DNA from 3 places in the Thioclava sp. GXIMD4216 genome. Region 2 is predicted to be linked to each of the others. Evidence: riboswitches for the same ligand, from Rfam matches in the RefSeq annotation. Region 2 holds a riboswitch; each other region holds the start of a gene.
What was found. Region 2 has a riboswitch for cobalamin ahead of WDB88_RS15380 (ABC transporter substrate-binding protein). Riboswitches for the same ligand answer to the same signal wherever they lie in the genome.
Positions count from the first base shown of each region.

Region 1: linked by a shared signal. The riboswitch ahead of WDB88_RS09070 (energy-coupling factor ABC transporter permease) and the one ahead of WDB88_RS15380 (ABC transporter substrate-binding protein) in region 2 are both predicted to bind cobalamin.
Region 3: linked by a shared signal. The riboswitch ahead of WDB88_RS09135 (DUF1636 domain-containing protein) and the one ahead of WDB88_RS15380 (ABC transporter substrate-binding protein) in region 2 are both predicted to bind cobalamin.

Region 1 is NZ_CP149926.1:1,827,016-1,832,226, reverse strand. It holds gene cobM (precorrin-4 C(11)-methyltransferase) at 1-453, shown strand, start outside; gene WDB88_RS09080 (cobyrinate a,c-diamide synthase) at 450-1,760, shown strand; gene cobA (uroporphyrinogen-III C-methyltransferase) at 1,757-2,491, shown strand; cobalamin riboswitch at 2,567-2,786, shown strand; gene WDB88_RS09070 (energy-coupling factor ABC transporter permease) at 2,840-3,505, shown strand; gene cobF (precorrin-6A synthase (deacetylating)) at 3,624-4,388, shown strand.
Region 2 is NZ_CP149927.1:466,082-471,292, reverse strand. It holds gene WDB88_RS15390 (D-amino acid dehydrogenase) at 1-319, opposite strand, end outside; gene WDB88_RS15385 (FUSC family protein) at 453-2,471, opposite strand; cobalamin riboswitch at 2,720-2,918, shown strand; gene WDB88_RS15380 (ABC transporter substrate-binding protein) at 3,019-4,047, shown strand; gene WDB88_RS15375 (iron chelate uptake ABC transporter family permease subunit) at 4,044-5,075, shown strand; gene WDB88_RS15370 (ABC transporter ATP-binding protein) at 5,075-5,211, shown strand, end outside.
Region 3 is NZ_CP149926.1:1,841,010-1,846,220, reverse strand. It holds gene cobD (threonine-phosphate decarboxylase CobD) at 1-669, shown strand, start outside; gene WDB88_RS09145 (cobyric acid synthase) at 649-2,094, opposite strand; gene cobO (cob(I)yrinic acid a,c-diamide adenosyltransferase) at 2,406-3,044, opposite strand; cobalamin riboswitch at 3,083-3,294, shown strand; gene WDB88_RS09135 (DUF1636 domain-containing protein) at 3,385-3,753, shown strand; gene cobW (cobalamin biosynthesis protein CobW) at 3,757-4,800, shown strand; gene cobN (cobaltochelatase subunit CobN) at 4,804-5,211, shown strand, end outside.

The DNA of each region.
Region 1 (5,211 bases), on a different replicon from region 2:
AGCTTTGCGGCGGCGGCGGCGGCACTTGAAACCGAACTGACCCTGCCCGGTGTCGCGCAATCGCTGGTGCTGACGCGCACCTCGGGCCGCGCCTCGCCCATGCCGGAAAACGAGACGCTGGAAACCTTTGCACGCAGCGGCGCGACCTTGGCGATCCATCTGTCGGTGCATGTGCTTGACGAGGTCGTCGCGCGGCTGACCCCGTTTTACGGGGCGGATTGTCCGGTGGCCGTGGTCTGGCGCGCAAGCTGGCCCGACCAGCAGATCCTGCGCTCGCATCTGGGTGAGGTGATCGCCGCCAGCGACGGGCTACGCGGGCGCACGGCACTTATTCTGGTGGGGCGGAGCCTTGCGCAGGAAGGCTTTGCCGAGAGCTGCCTTTACGCGGGCGATTACGACCGCCGCTACCGCCCCGTGGGCACCGCGCCGCGCTTTCCGGAGGGGCAGGAATGATCCCCGACGGGCTGATCGTCTCGGCCACCGGATCGGGCACTGGCAAAACCACGCTGACATTGGGCTTGCTCCGCGCCTTCCGGCGGGCGGGCGTGGTGGTCCGCCCGTTCAAGGCGGGGCCGGATTACATCGATCCGGGCTTTCATCATGCGGCCTCGGGCATGGCCTCGGCCAATCTTGACAGCTGGGCGATGCCGGCGGGGCTGATGGGGCAGATCATCGCCACTGCGCAGGGGGCCGATCTGGTGATCGCGGAAGGCGCGATGGGGTTGTTTGACGGGGTCGCCGCGATCGGGGCTACGGCGCGCGGGACGGCGGCGGATCTGTCGGCGCTGACAGGCTGGCCCGTGGTGCTGGTGATCGATGCATCCGGTCAGGCACAATCGGTCGGCGCGGTGGCCTTGGGCTTTGCACGGCTGCGCGCCGATGTGCGGGTGGCGGGCGTGGTTGTCAACCGCGTGGCCAGCCCGCGTCACGAGGCGATGGTGCGCGAGGGTCTGGCCGCAGCGGCTGTGCCCTGTCTGGGCTGCCTTCCACGGGTCAGGGGGCTTGAAATGCCCTCGCGCCATCTGGGGCTGGTTCAGGCCAGCGAGCGCCCCGAGCTTGAGACACAGATTGACGCGATGGCTGATCTGGTGACCGCCCATCTGGATCTGGCGCAGATCCGTGAACTGGCCGCACCGACGCAATGTCCCGCAGGGGCCGGACGCCCCGTTCCCCCGCCCGGACAACGCATCGCACTTGCGCAGGATCAGGCATTTTCCTTTCTCTATCCGCATCTTGTAACAGGATGGCGCGCCGCAGGGGCCGAGATCATGCCCTTCTCGCCGCTGGCGGATGAGGCCCCCGACCCAAGCGCCGATTGCGTCTGGCTGCCCGGTGGTTATCCCGAATTGCATGCAGGGCGTCTGGCTGCGAACGGGCGTTTTCTGGCGGGTCTGACGGCTTTGGCCGGAACCCGCCCCGTGCATGGCGAATGCGGCGGCTATATGGTGTTGGGGCAAGGGCTTGTCGATAAGGACGGGCACCGCCACCAGATGGCAGGATTGCTGGGGCTCGAGACATCCTATGCGGCGCGCAAGATGCATCTGGGCTACCGGCTGGCCACCTTGGCCGCGCCCATCCCCGGTCTGGCGGCAGGCCAGAGACTGCGCGGGCACGAGTTCCATTTCTCGACCATCCTCGCGCAACCCGATCTGCCTTTGGCCGAGGTGGTGGATGCGGCGGGTGCATCGGTGGTGGAAACCGGCTCGCGCAGGGGCTATGTCAGCGGGACATTCTTTCACCTGATTTCGGAGGTCGCATGAGCGGTTTCGTCAGTTTCGTCTCGTCGGGTCCGGGGGATCCGGAGCTTTTGACCCTGCGCGCCGCCGACCGTATCCGGCAGGCCGACGCCATCCTGTTCGATGATCTCTCTGCCGGACCGATCCTTGATCTTGCACGCCCCGATTGTGACCTGATCGGCGTTGGCAAGCGGGCAGGGCGCCCCTCGCCGAAACAGGACCATGTCAGCCGCCTTCTGGTCGACCATGCCCGCAGCGGCGGCAAGGTGGTGCGGCTGAAATCCGGCGATTGCGGTATTTTCGGGCGGCTGGAAGAAGAACTGGCCGCCTGCCGTGCGGCGGGGATCGCCTTCGAGATCGTTCCCGGGGTGACGGCGGCCTCTTCGGCGGCGGCGGCGGCGCAAATCCCGCTGACACGGCGGTTGACGGCGCGGCGGCTGCAATTTGTCACCGGCCATGATGTCACGGGGGCGCTGCCCGACGAGATGAATATGGCCGCGCTGGCCGATCCGCAGGCCGTTACGGCGGTCTATATGGCACGCCGGACCTTTGTTGCGCTGTCCGAGCGGCTGGCCGAGGCGGGGCTGGATCTGGACACTCCGGCGCTGATGGCCGAATCGATTTCCCATCCCGACGAGGTGATCTGGCGCGGCACGATGCGCGCGCTGGCGGCCAAGATAACGGCGGAACTATCCGCCGGAGCCGTGTCGCAAAAACCGGCATTGATCTTTTACGGGGCGCTTGCCCCCGCCTGAGACGCGAATCCGAGACAGCTACAGAGAAAAACTTCCGCTCGGGGCTTAGGTCTTATTGACCTGAGCCCTTTGCTTATTCAAAACCAGAGAGACGGTTTCCGGCAGCCAAGAGGTGTTGCCGGATGAAAAGGGAATCCGGTGCGGTGTAGCCATCAGGCGCCAAATCCGGAACTGCCCCCGCAACTGTAAGCGGCGAGTCCGCGCCTGACAGCCACTCCGGTCCGAAATCGGGGGAAGGCGGCGCGATGGCGATGAACCGCAAGTCAGGAGACCTGCCGTGCGTCGGGGCGCAAGCCCTGTCTGTTCCATCAATCACGCCGTCGGGGTCGACGGCAGGGAGATACCGCTATGCATATCGAACCGGGCGTCGTTACGGGCGCCAAACTGTTTCTGAGCTATGCCACCGCCGCAGGCGCGGCCACCTATGTCACCCGCGAGGCGATCAAAACCCTCCATCTTGGCGATCTGCCGGTCACGCTTGCACGCGCCGTTGCGGCCACCGCTGCCGTTTTCGTGTTTTTCGAAGTCTTTCCGCATCACGCGGTCGGCGTGTCCGAAGTCCACCTGATTCTGGGCTCGACGCTGTTTTTGACTTTGGGCCTTGTGCCGGCGGCCATCGGTCTGGCAATGGGGCTGCTGCTGCAGGGGCTGTTCTTTGCCCCCTTCGATCTGCCGCAATATTTCATGAACGTCACCACGCTGCTGGTCCCGCTTTTTGCGCTTTCGGCACTGGCCAAACGTCTCATCGCGCCTCACACGGCCTATGCCGATATCACCTATCGTCAGGCACTGGCACTTTCGACCGCCTATCAGGGGGGCGTTGTCGCCTGGGTCGCGTTCTGGGTCCTTTATGGCGAGGGCGTCTCGGCGGCGTCTTTGGCAAATGTGGCGACCTTCGGTATTGCCTATATGTCGGTGATCCTGCTGGAGCCGCTGATCGATCTGGCCGTTCTGGCCGGTGCCAAGGCGATCGGGCGCAACCGTTTCGTGCTTTCGCGGGTCTATACCGCCTGAGGCCGCGCGACGGTTTCGCAGAAGAAACGGGGCGAAGAACTGGTGAGCCCCGTTCCAACCTGTTAAAGACAAGGCGCGTTCCGCAAGGGGCGCGCTTTTCATCTTTCGGGGGAGTAGGATGTTCCATCTGTCGCTGATCGGGATCGGGGCCGGTAATCCTGACCATCTGACCTTGCAGGCCATTGACGCGATCAGGGCCTGCGATGTGATCCTGATCCCGCTCAAGGGCCCCGGGAAAGACGATCTGGCCGAAGCGCGCCGCGCGATCTGCGCCAGGGTCACCGGCACGCAGGGGCCACAGCTGCGCGAATTCCGGTTGCCGGTGCGCGACCCCGCCCAACCCGATTATCGTCGCAGGGTCGATGACTGGCATGACGACATTGCCCGCATCTGGGAGCGCGAATTGCACGCGGCCTTGCCAAAAGGCGGGCGCGCGGGGTTTCTGGTCTGGGGCGATCCGTCGCTTTACGACAGCACCCTGCGCATTGCCGAAAGGGTGGCGCGCGCTACCCCGCTCGAGCTGAGCGTTGTGCCCGGGATCACCGCGATACAGGCGATGACTGCGGGCCACGCGATCCCGCTGAACGAAATCGGCGCGGCCGTGGCCATCACCACCGGGCGCAAGCTGCGCCAGGAGGGCTGGCCCGAAAGCATCGGGACAGTTGTCGTGATGCTGGATCAGGGCGGAGCCTTCGAGGCTCTCGATCCGGAAGGTATCGAGATCTGGTGGTCCGCCTATGCCGGTATGAAAGAAGAAATCCGCCTGAGCGGCCCGCTCTCGCGCATGGCACCGCAGATCATGAAGACCCGCGCCGAGGCCCGCAGAACCCACGGCTGGATCATGGATATCTATCTGATGCGCAAAACACGGCACAGCGCCTGAGGCAGAAAGGCGGGAAACTATCGCCCCCGGGCGATAGGCGCATGGTCCCTGCCTGGCATGGGCCACGCTCGAACCGCGCTCGACACCGCATATCTGAAGGACGCATAGCGGAAGGATCAGGAAAAGGTCGATACCGCGGACCGACTGGCCCAACGGTACGAACCCTGAGAACCTGCACTGGTAAAACACGCCACTGTGCTTGGCCGCGTCATCGAAAGGGCATCCACTTCAGGAACGAGCGGAGCCGATCCCGAAGCCAAGCAACCGGATTTTCGAACAGTATCCGGATTAAAAGGAAACTCGTTACGCTTTCAGCCTACTTTCGTAAGCTAGGCCGTTTTATAAATTGATCTGCCGAACGCACAATCCGCATTTGCGCGCAGGCGATATGCGGAGATATCATAAGACAATTACACGTAGTTGTGCTAAGGGGATAAATAGACCCAATATACTGATCAAAACATATTGGATTTCTTTTTCCAACCATAACAGGACCGATCCTCCGCCTTCTGCTAGTGCAGGTCTCGCCATCCTTTGCGCTCTGACCGCCGAGGGCGAACATCCGCTTTGAGCCCGTCCGGCTTCCGAGTTCCTCGACGGCGGTTTGTGCGCTTCCCCGAATTGCCCCAATCCCCCTTAAGAAGCCCCCCGTAAAATTCGCCCTCGCAAAGACCGTACACTACTGGTGGCCTGTCAGTACAAGGTGATGTCTGTCGGTGACAGTTTCACGGGCGGGTGTACGACGGATGGCAGCGGGGTGTCCGCTCCCGTCGAAAGCACATCGTCTCCTATGTCATGTCGAAGTGCCTGACGGGCGTTATCG
Region 2 (5,211 bases):
CCTGAATATTGGCCGTGTAGCATCTTGCGCGGCACTGGCGCAGGCTGGCCAGCATCCAGCGCAGATCACGGCGCGACAGAGGCGGGGATATCGCGAAAGGCGTGTGGCTCTGTAACAGCCATCTGGGCAGTTTGCGCCAGATTTTGGGGGCGGGCCACGGCGCGGTATAGCCGGGGGTGATCATCCCCGCATTGGCGTGGGATGTGCCCTCGGCGGCGGTGCTTTGGCGCTCGATCAGGCAGACATCATGGCCTTGCTCTTGCAGCGCCCATGCGCTGGTCGTGCCGATCACACCTGCCCCGATCACCAGAATTCTCATCGCCCTTGCCCCAGATATCCGCGGTTTCTCGGGCGTATCTTCGCCTCCGGCGGGCCGATGGCGAGAGAAATCCGGCGTGATCGCCGGATTTGCAGGGAGAGGGTCGGACGTTTGCCTAGCAAAGAGGCGCCGCTCAGGCTTTCAGATAGAGGTCAAGCCGGTTTTGCAGCAACTCAAGCGCCTTGCGCAGGTCCGTGGGCGAGGTCTGCGCGGGCAAAGCGGGCAGGGAGGCATCGCCCGCATGGCGGATGGCATCGGCGAAAGACTGCGCGGTCTGCCGGAGCAGATGCTCTTTCTCTGGATCGGCTTCGGGCGAGATCAGCGCATGGGTGGTCACCGCCCCCGCCAGCACCCGCAATGCCCCCAGAACATCGCCCGCCGCGTTCAACTGGTCGGCACCGCGCCGCCCTTCCATCAGCTTGCGCTGGCGGATGGTCTCGGCATTGGTGCTTTCCAGTCCGGCCTGACGACGCAGCGCATCGACCGGCTCGGGCAGGCTCGTGCTGCCCACGGCGGCGGCGGCATAATCCATATTCGCCTGCACGGCCTGCGCCAGAATATCGCGGAAATGCGGCTCGGCGCGTCCGGGCCAGAGGGTCGCCCCAACGACAAAGGCGATGACCGACCCCAGAATATTGTCCAGCGCCCGCGAGAGGGCAATGCCGTGATTGGGCATGACCAGCTCGGTCACCAGCACGAAGAGCGCGCTGACCCCGATGGTGAAGATCGTATAATTGACCCGTTTGAACGCGATGGTGATTGCGGATGTCGGGATTATGACGGCCAGAAGGGGCAGTTGCCCCGGCGACAGGGCCAACAGGCCAGCGGCAAAAAGCCCCCCCGTAATCGAGCCGAGCACCCGTTCCAGCATGCGCGGCCATGTGGTCGAGAGCGCGGGCTGTAGCACCACAATGGTGGCCATCGTGGCCCAGTAGAAATACTTCATCTCCAGCGCCACACAGACCAGATAGGTCACCACCACTGCCACCGTCAGACGCAGGGCATGGCGCAAGGTCGCATCGGGGATCTGCCGCCAGCTGGGGCGCGGCGTGCCGTCCTGCTGCGGCGCGCTGCCCGACAGGTTGTCGCCGCGCAGATGTTCGGCAAAACGCAGGAAGGCTTCGGCCAGATTGCGCACCACAGCCTGACTGCGCGCACCGGCGCGGTCGGCGGCGCGGGCAAGGTCCTCGGCTTCCCAGACCAGCCGCTCGGGATGGGGATGGCGGGTCATGGATTGCATCTGCGCCTCGCTGAGCAGGGCGCCGATACGGGCCAACTGTTCGCGAAGGGGGGCTTCTTCCTCGGGGCTCAACGGATCGCTGAGCATATGGTCAAGGGCAATCATGGACGCAAAGATCCGGTCGGCGCTGCCCAGTTCTGCCATGAACTGGGTATGGCCATTGCCCAGACCAAGGATCGTGCCGCGCGCGCGTTCGATGGCGGCCCGCAGCGCGCGACGGTATTCGGGTTCTGCCGCCCCGAGGATCTCTTCGCGGCCCAGACGTGCGGCCATGGCGCTGTTCATCTCGGCCAGACGGGTGAAGACCGAAGCGATCGCGCGCCGTGCCGGCCCCTGCGAACGCAGTTTCCAGATCCAGAAACTGAACACCAGCGCCCAGATCCCGCCCACGAGGAACGCCCCCGCCAGATGGAGCGAGGCGACCGGATCATTGGGAAACCCGACGGCGACCCCGCCCACCACACAGATGAGCGTGCCCGATTGGGCCCCGCTTGGTCCGAAGATGCCGCCCAATGCCGGCAGGAAGATCAGCGGGATCAGCGTCAGGCTGGCATAAAGCGGGCCAAGCCCCGCGCTGGCCGCACCGAGAAAGGCGGCAAGGGTTCCGGCGGCCACGAAGGCGCCCATTGCGCGGATACGGGTCCGGTCGCGCCCGCCCGGATCGCAGAGGCAGACCCAGAACGCTGCGAATGCCGCCCAAAGCAGCTTCGGCTCGCCGCTGGCGGCGGCGGTCAGCACCATCACCGCAAAGGCCAGCGAGGCGCGCAACCCTTCGGCGACACCAATGAATTCCGGCACCATGCCGATGGAATATCCCTCGAGCCGCCGCGCCATACGGTAGATCAGCGAACGATGGGCGGCGGGAGACGGCGGCCTGCCATTCTCCGGTCCGGTAAAAAACGGCGAGGCCATGCGCGGAATGCTCCCTTTAGGCTTTAGGCAGTCTTGCTGCCATTTTAGGCTGCAAGCGCGGGGAATTAAATGGGCAAAACTGTCGCGCAGGGACTGGGAAGGTCGGGCTGGCCTTGGTGCAACAGCTGGCGGTTCGGGGCGGATTGCGCGCAAGAGCCCGTTGCGGGCGGCTCCTTTCGGCATTTGGCGCGCAGAGAGCGGCATCGCGCAGTTGGGGGCTTTGGCCGCTTGACCTCGGGGCGCGGGGGTGACAAACACATCGCGTCGGTATCCGAGAGGATATAATAGGGAATCCGCCCCGTGGGACTACGGGAACCGGAACTGCCCCCGCAACTGTAGGCGAAGAGCCGGACCGGAATCCACTGAGGCAGGCATCGACTGCTTTGGGAAGGGCGGTCTGGCGATGAGGCGCCAGTCAGGAGACCTGCCGACATCGGATTTTCAAACCGGACGGGGTGTGTCGGTGGGTTGTCTCCCTTCGCCCTGCGGGGCGGCGGATCCGTCATCCCATATGGTGCTTTCCGGTCCTTCTGAAGGAATTGGGCATATGAGATTGATTTTACCGGCCGGTCTGGCACTGCTTTTGGGCAGCACGCCGCTTTGGGCGCAAACGCCAGCACAGACGGGGGCTACGCAGTATCCGCTGGTGCTAGAAAATTGCGGCAAACGCCTCACGATCGAGGCGCCACCGGAACGCGCGGTGACGATCGGACAGTCGGCGACCGAGATCCTCTATTCGCTGGGGCTGGCAGGAAAGGTCAAGGGCACCTCGGTGTGGTTCAATCCGGTGCTGCCGCAATTTGCCGATGTCAATGCGACGATCCCGCGTCTGGCCGATAACGATCCCAGTTTCGAGAGTGTTCTGGCGCAGAAGCCGGATCTTGTTGCGGTGCAATATGAATGGCATGTCGGGCCGAGCGGTATTGTCGGCACGCGCGAGATGTTCGACGATGTCGGGGTCAACACCTATATCATGCCCGCCGATTGCGACACCAAGGACAATTCGACCGGTGGCGACGGCACGCGGGTCGGGGCCTTTGCCCCCGAGCAGGTCTATAAAGGGATCACCCAGCTTGCCGAGATTTTCAACGTGCAGCCCGCAGGCCGGACATTGGTATCGGCGTTGCAGGCGACAGAAGCCCAAGCCGTGGCGCGCGCGCAGGCGCTGGACCTGCCCGAAGGTCTGTCGGCCGTTTTCTGGTTCTCCTCGGCGGATCTGGAGCTGGACCCCTATGTGGCCGGTCGTCTTGGTGCGCCGGGCTATATGATGGGTAAACTCGGCATCCGTAATGTGATCGAGTCGGACGAGGAATGGCCTACCGTCGGTTGGGAGACCATTGCCAAAGCGGATCCGGATGTGATCGTGATCGCCAAAATGGACCGGCGCCGCTTCCCCGCCGATGATGTCGCGGCCAAGATGGACTTTCTGAAGACCGACCCTGTGGCAAGCCAGATGAAAGCCGTGCGGGAGGGGCATATCGTGGTCATGGATGCCCATGCGATGAGCGCGACCATGCGCAGCATCTACGGGCTCGACAGCCTGTCGCAAGCGCTTTCGGATATGACCTTCGAATGAGCGCCTCCGCCGCGCCTTGGATGGTCTGGGGGGGCATCGCGCTGGTCCTTGCGGGCACTGTGCTGACAGGGGCGGCCATTGGCGAGACCCGCCTGCCGCTGGCCACCGTCTATAAGGTTCTGGCCAATCATCTGTGGCAGGCGGGCTATCCGCTGGACCGCATCGATGCCGGTATCATCTGGAGCTACCGTCTGCCCCGCGCCATTGTCGCCGCCAGTTGCGGGGCGGGGCTGGCCTTGACGGGGGTGGTCTTGCAGGCGCTTTTGCGGAACCCTCTGGCCGATCCCTATCTGATGGGGCTTTCGGCAGGGGCTTCGACCGGTGCGGTGCTTGTCAGCGTGGCGGGTATCGGCGCGGGCGCCGTGTCGATGTCTGCGGGGGCATTGGTCGGGGCGCTGGCCGCCTTCGGGGCGGTGGTGGCGCTGGCCCATGCCATTCCGGGCGGCGGGCGCGGCAATCAGGGGGCGGCGGCCATCATTCTGGCGGGGATCGCGGGGAGCCAGATGTTCAACGCGCTCACCGCCTTCATCATTGCCCGCTCGGCCAATGCCGAACAGGCGCGCGGCATCATGTTCTGGCTGATGGGCAATCTGTCGGGCGTGCGCTGGGAGGACGTGGCCCCAGCGGTCTTTGTGACCTGTCTGGGCGTCGGGCTGTGCCTTTGGTACCGGCGTGCACTGGATGCCTTTACCTTCGGTGCCGAGAGCGCGGCCTCGTTGGGGGTGGATATCCGCAGGACACGCGGCTTGCTGATCACGGTCACAGCGGTGATGGTGGGGGTTCTGGTGGCCAAAGTGGGGGCGATCGGCTTTGTCGGTCTGGTGGTTCCGCATGCGATGCGCTTTCTGGTCGGCACCCGCCACCAGCGCCTTGTGCCGGCCTCGGCGCTGGCGGGGGCGGTGTTTCTGGTGGCGGCGGATATTCTGGCCCGCATCATCGTTCCGGGGCAGGTGCTGCCCATCGGTGTGGTGACGGCGCTGGTCGGGGCACCGGCCTTTGCCCTGATCCTGATGCGGGGCGCGCGCTGATGGTCCTGCATCTCGAGAATGTTTGCGCCAAGGCGCATCGCACGCCGCTGCTGCACGCGATCACCCTGCAACTGGAGCCGGGGGAATGTCTGGGCCTGATCGGCCCGAACGGGTCGGGGAAATCCACCCTGATGCG
Region 3 (5,211 bases), on a different replicon from region 2:
GCAGCCAGCCTGCGACAGGCGGGCTGGGAGGTGCAGGAGGTCACCACGATCGCAGAGCTGCGCGGGGCCGATCTGGCGGTTGTGGTCAACCCCAACAACCCCGACGGGCAGAGCCATCCCGCCACGACATTGCTGGCGCTGCGTCAGGAGGTCGGCGCGCTGGTGGTCGATGAAAGCTTTGCCGATCCGCGCCCCGATCTGTCAGTGGTGGCCCATCTTGGTGCGCCGGATCTGTTCGTGCTGCGGTCCTTCGGGAAATTCTACGGTCAGGCCGGGCTGCGCTTGGGTTTTGTGCTGGGGGCTGAGGCCCAGATTGCGCAGATCCGGCAGATGGCGGGTCCGTGGCCGGTTTGCGGTGCGGCGCTGGTGATCGGGCAGCAGGCGCTGGCCGATACCCGCTGGCAGCAACAGACCTGCGCGCGGCTGCATGAGGATGTCATCCGTATGGACAGCCTCGCACAGCGCGCGGGCTGGCAACGGGCGGGCGGGGCCGAACTGTTCCGGCTATACGAGACCCCCGATGCCACAGGCGCGCAGACCCGCCTTGCACGCGCGCGCATCTGGAGCCGGATTTTCCCGTGGCATCCGCGCTGGATCAGGCTGGGCCTGCCCGGATCCGCGCAGGAATGGGCACGGCTGGAGGCGGTCCTAACGGGCGAGGGCCAGTAGCCCCGCCACATCCAGATGGGCTTCCAGATGGTCGGCAAGCCGGTCAAGCGTCGCCTCGACCAGCGCGCCGTGATTCATGCCGCTAGACTGTGCCCCCAGCGCGCGCAGCCATGCGCTGCGGAACCCGTCATCACCGAACATCCCGTGCAGATAGCTGCCGCTGACCCGTCCATCCGCCGATATCGCCCCCTCGGGCGTGCCCTCGACATAGGCAAAGGGGCGCGCCCTATCGGGGCCATCACTGCGCCCGATATGGATTTCATAGCCGGAAAACATCGCGCCCGAGGCGGCATGACGGGCGCTGACGCGGGTCAGGCGCTTTTGCGCCACCATCTGCGTATCGACCTCCAGAAAGCCCAGCCCCGCCTCGGTGCCCGCAGGCCCTTCCAGCCCGTGCGGGTCCTGAATGCTGCGGCCAAGCATCTGGTATCCCCCGCAAATCCCCAGAATATGCCCGCCGCGCCGCAGATGGGCCTGCAGGTCGATATCCCAGCCTTGCGCGCGCAGGAAGGCCAGATCGCCGCGCGTCGATTTCGATCCGGGCAGAATCACCAGATCGGTGTCTCCGGGCAGGGCCTGACCGGCCCGCAGGATCGAGACCTGAACCGAAGGCTCCTGCATCAGGGGGTCGAGATCATCGAAATTGGCAATGCGCGACAGCCCCAGACAGACCACTTTCAGCCCCGCCCCTTGCGAGACTTTTGGCAGGTCCAGCGCATCCTCGGCAGGGAGGCGACCGGCCTCGGCAAACCACGGCAGAACGCCGAACCCGCGCCATCCGGTACGTGTCTCGATCAGCCGGTAGCCCTCATCGAAAAGCCGTGGATCTCCGCGGAACTTGTTGATCAGGAAGCCGGCAATCTGCGCCGCATCCTGCGCGGACAGAACGGCCTGCGTGCCCACGATCTGCGCGATGACCCCGCCGCGGTCAATATCGCCCGCCAGCACCACCGGCACATCCGCGGCACAGGCAAAGCCCATATTGGCAATGTCATTGGCGCGCAGATTGACCTCGGCCGGGCTGCCCGCGCCCTCGACGATCACCAGATCATGGCGGGCGCGCAAACGGTTGAAACTGTCCAGAACCGCGCCCATCAGGGACGGTTTCAGCGCGGCATAGTCCCGCGCACGCACGGTGGTCAGGCGCTGGCCCTGCACCACGACCTGCGATCCCGTCTCGCTTTCGGGCTTGAGCAGGACAGGGTTCATATCGGTGACGGGCTCCAGCCCGCAGGCCAGTGCCTGAAGCGCCTGCGCCCGACCGATTTCGCCACCATCCGCCGTGACCGCTGCGTTATTGGACATGTTCTGCGGCTTGAACGGGGCCACCGTCAGCCCGCGCCGCCGTGCGGCCCTGCAAAGCCCTGCCACCAGCATCGATTTGCCGACATTGGAGCCCGCGCCCTGAATCATCAGCGCCACCATCACGCAGCCCTCCGGCCTGTCACGTCACGCTGCGCCGCGCCAGGGCAGCCCCGCCCCCAAGCCGCCGAGCACGGGCGGGACTGCACCGCATCTCGACCAAGACAGTGGCAGCTGGCTTCGGGAAATGCGGTGCGCCCACCTTCTGCCAGCTTCGGGACCCTGCCGAATGTGGCAGGAGCATCATGGCGTAACATCGTTAAAATAACCTTGTTTTCCCTCATCCCGAAAGCCCCGCATGTAAACTGGTCCGGCAGGGCTTCCAAAGGACGATGCGTCAAGCAAGCCTTTTCGCAAAAACGGCCCGCGATCGTTCAGAATTCCACGCCTTTCTGGCCCTTGATCCCCGAGCGGAACGGGTGCTTGACCAAGGTCATCTCGGTGACCAGATCGGCGACCTCGATCAGCGCGTCCTTGGCATTGCGCCCCGTCAGCGCCACATGGGTCATCGGCGGTTTCTCGTCGCGCAGGAAGGTCACGACCTCGTCGATATCCAGATAGTCATAGCGCAGCGCGATATTGATCTCGTCCAGCAGCACGAAACGGATTTCCGGATTGCGGATCAGCTCTTTCGCTTTTTCCCACCCGCGCTTGGCCATCGCGACATCTCGGGCGCGGTCCTGCGTTTCCCAGGTAAAACCTTCCCCCATCGCGTAGAACTGACAGATATTGGAGAAATGCTCTTCGATCAGACGACGTTCGCCCGTATCCCATGCGCCCTTGATGAACTGCACGACAGCGCAGGGCATTTCATGGGCGATACAGCGCAAGATCATCCCGAAACCGGCAGAGGATTTGCCCTTACCTGCGCCGGTATTGACGATGATCAGACCTTTTTCGCCTTCCTTGGTGGCCATGATCTTGTCACGGGCGGCCTTCTTCTTGGCCATCTTGCTGGCATGGCGGTCGGCCATATCTTCGGGCGAGTGGGTCGTTTGCGATGTCTCGGGCATCGGGATCTCCTTCCTTGACAAAGGCGGGGCACTCACGTCTTTTAGCCCTGCGTTCAGGTTCCTGTCTATGACAGGTGAAAAGGGAATGCGATAGGGACGGTGCGACACGGTCCCAAGCGCAGCCGCCCCCGCGACCGTGACCGAAGAGGCCGCATGCCACTGGAGCCATCCGGGAAGGCGCGACCGGCAGGAGGAGACTCTCTTCCTGACTTCGCAAGCCGGGAGACCTGCCTGAGACGCGGATGAGAACGGGCGATCGGGGTGTGTCGTGGCCGGACGGAAGGGGAAACCGGTGGTTTCGGCTTTCGGCCAGTGCTATGCGCCCTGTAAGGGAGAGCATATGACAGATGTAACCGTGACAATCTGCACCACCTGCCGCCGCGCAGGGGACGAGGCCGATCCGCGTCCGGGAACGCGGTTGCATCAGGCGCTGCAGCACGCCGACCTGCCGCAGGGCGTAAAGGTGCGGGCTGCCGAATGTCTTTCGGCCTGCACGCGGTCCTGTTCGATGGTTCTGGCCGGAGGGGCGCAGCGTTGGACCTATGTCTATGGCGATCTCGATCCCGATCTGCATCTTGAGGATATCCTTAGCGGGATCCGCGCCTATAAGGACACCACCGATGGTCTGGTGCCTTGGCGCGCACGCCCGGTAATCTTTCGCAAACAATCCATTGCGCGTATTCCGCCGCAAAATGATCCGCAGGAGTGATCAATGACCAATCTCGCAAAGGTTCCGGTAACGGTTGTCACAGGGTTTCTGGGCGCGGGCAAAACCACGCTGATCCGCCATCTGATGCAAAACCCGCAAGGCCGCCGTCTGGCCGTGCTGGTCAATGAATTCGGCACCGCAGGGGTGGATGGGGATATCCTCAAATCCTGCGCCGATGAAAACTGCCCCGAGAATAACATCCTCGAACTGGCCAATGGCTGTATCTGCTGCACCGTGGCCGATGAATTCATTCCCACCATCGAACGCCTTCTGGCGCTGCCTGAAACCCCCGACCATATCCTGATCGAGACCTCGGGGCTGGCGCTGCCCAAACCGCTTCTGAAAGCCTTCGACTGGCCTGCGATCCGTTCGCGGATCACGGTGGACGGGGTGATCGCGCTGGCGGATGCCGAGGCTGTCGCCTCCGGCCAGTTCGCGCCCGATCTGGGAGCGGTCGATGCACAGCGCGCCGCCGATCCCTCGCTTGATCATGAAACGCCGCTGTCGGAGGTCTTCGAGGACCAGATCGCCTGCGCCGATATCGTGCTTCTGTCCAAAGCCGATCTGGCGGGCGAAGAGGGGCTGGCAAAAGCCCGTGCCGTCATCGAGGCCGAGGCCCCGCGCAAGCTGCCGATCCTGCCGATGACCGAAGGCGAAATCGACCCGCAGGTTATCTTGGGGCTGAATGCGGCGGCGGAAGACGACCTTGAGGCGCGCCCGTCCCATCATGACGGCCACCACGACCATGAACATGACGATTTCGACACGATTGTCGTGGATCTGGGCGAGATCGAGGATATCGCAGGGCTTGAGGCACGCATGATCGCGATGGCGGGGGATCTCAATATCCTACGGATGAAAGGCTATCTGGCGGTGAAGGGCAAGCCGATGCGCTATCTGGTGCAGGCGGTGGGCACCCGCCTGCGCGGCCAGTTCGACCAGCCTTGGGGCAGCCGTCCGCGTGCCTCGCAGCTGGTGGTGATTGCCGAGCATGATCATATCGACCGTGCGGCGATCGAAACCGCTTTGGGACTGGTATCGGCCTAAATCATGCATGTCGTCTTTCGCGAAACTCACGGGCTTGATCAATCCGATCAGCCGCAGGATCTGGCGCAGGCCCCTGCGGATCTGGTGGTGCTGTCCTTTTCCGATAGTGATCTGGGCGCGTTCGCGGCAGGCTGGAAACGTGCGAAGGGGGGCAGCCCGCTGCCCTCTTGCCGACTGGCCAATCTGGTCGCGCTGAAACATCCGCTTTCGGTCGATACCTATGTCGAACAGACCCTTTCGGGGGCAAAGGGCGTGCTTGTGCGGTTGATTGGTGGCGAAAGCTACTGGCCTTACGGGCTGGCCTGCCTGCAGGATCTGGCGCGGCGCAAGGGCATCGCACTTGCGGTCCTGCCTGCGGACGGGCGCGAGGATGCGCGCCTTGATACGCTTTCCACGCTGCCCGTCTCGACA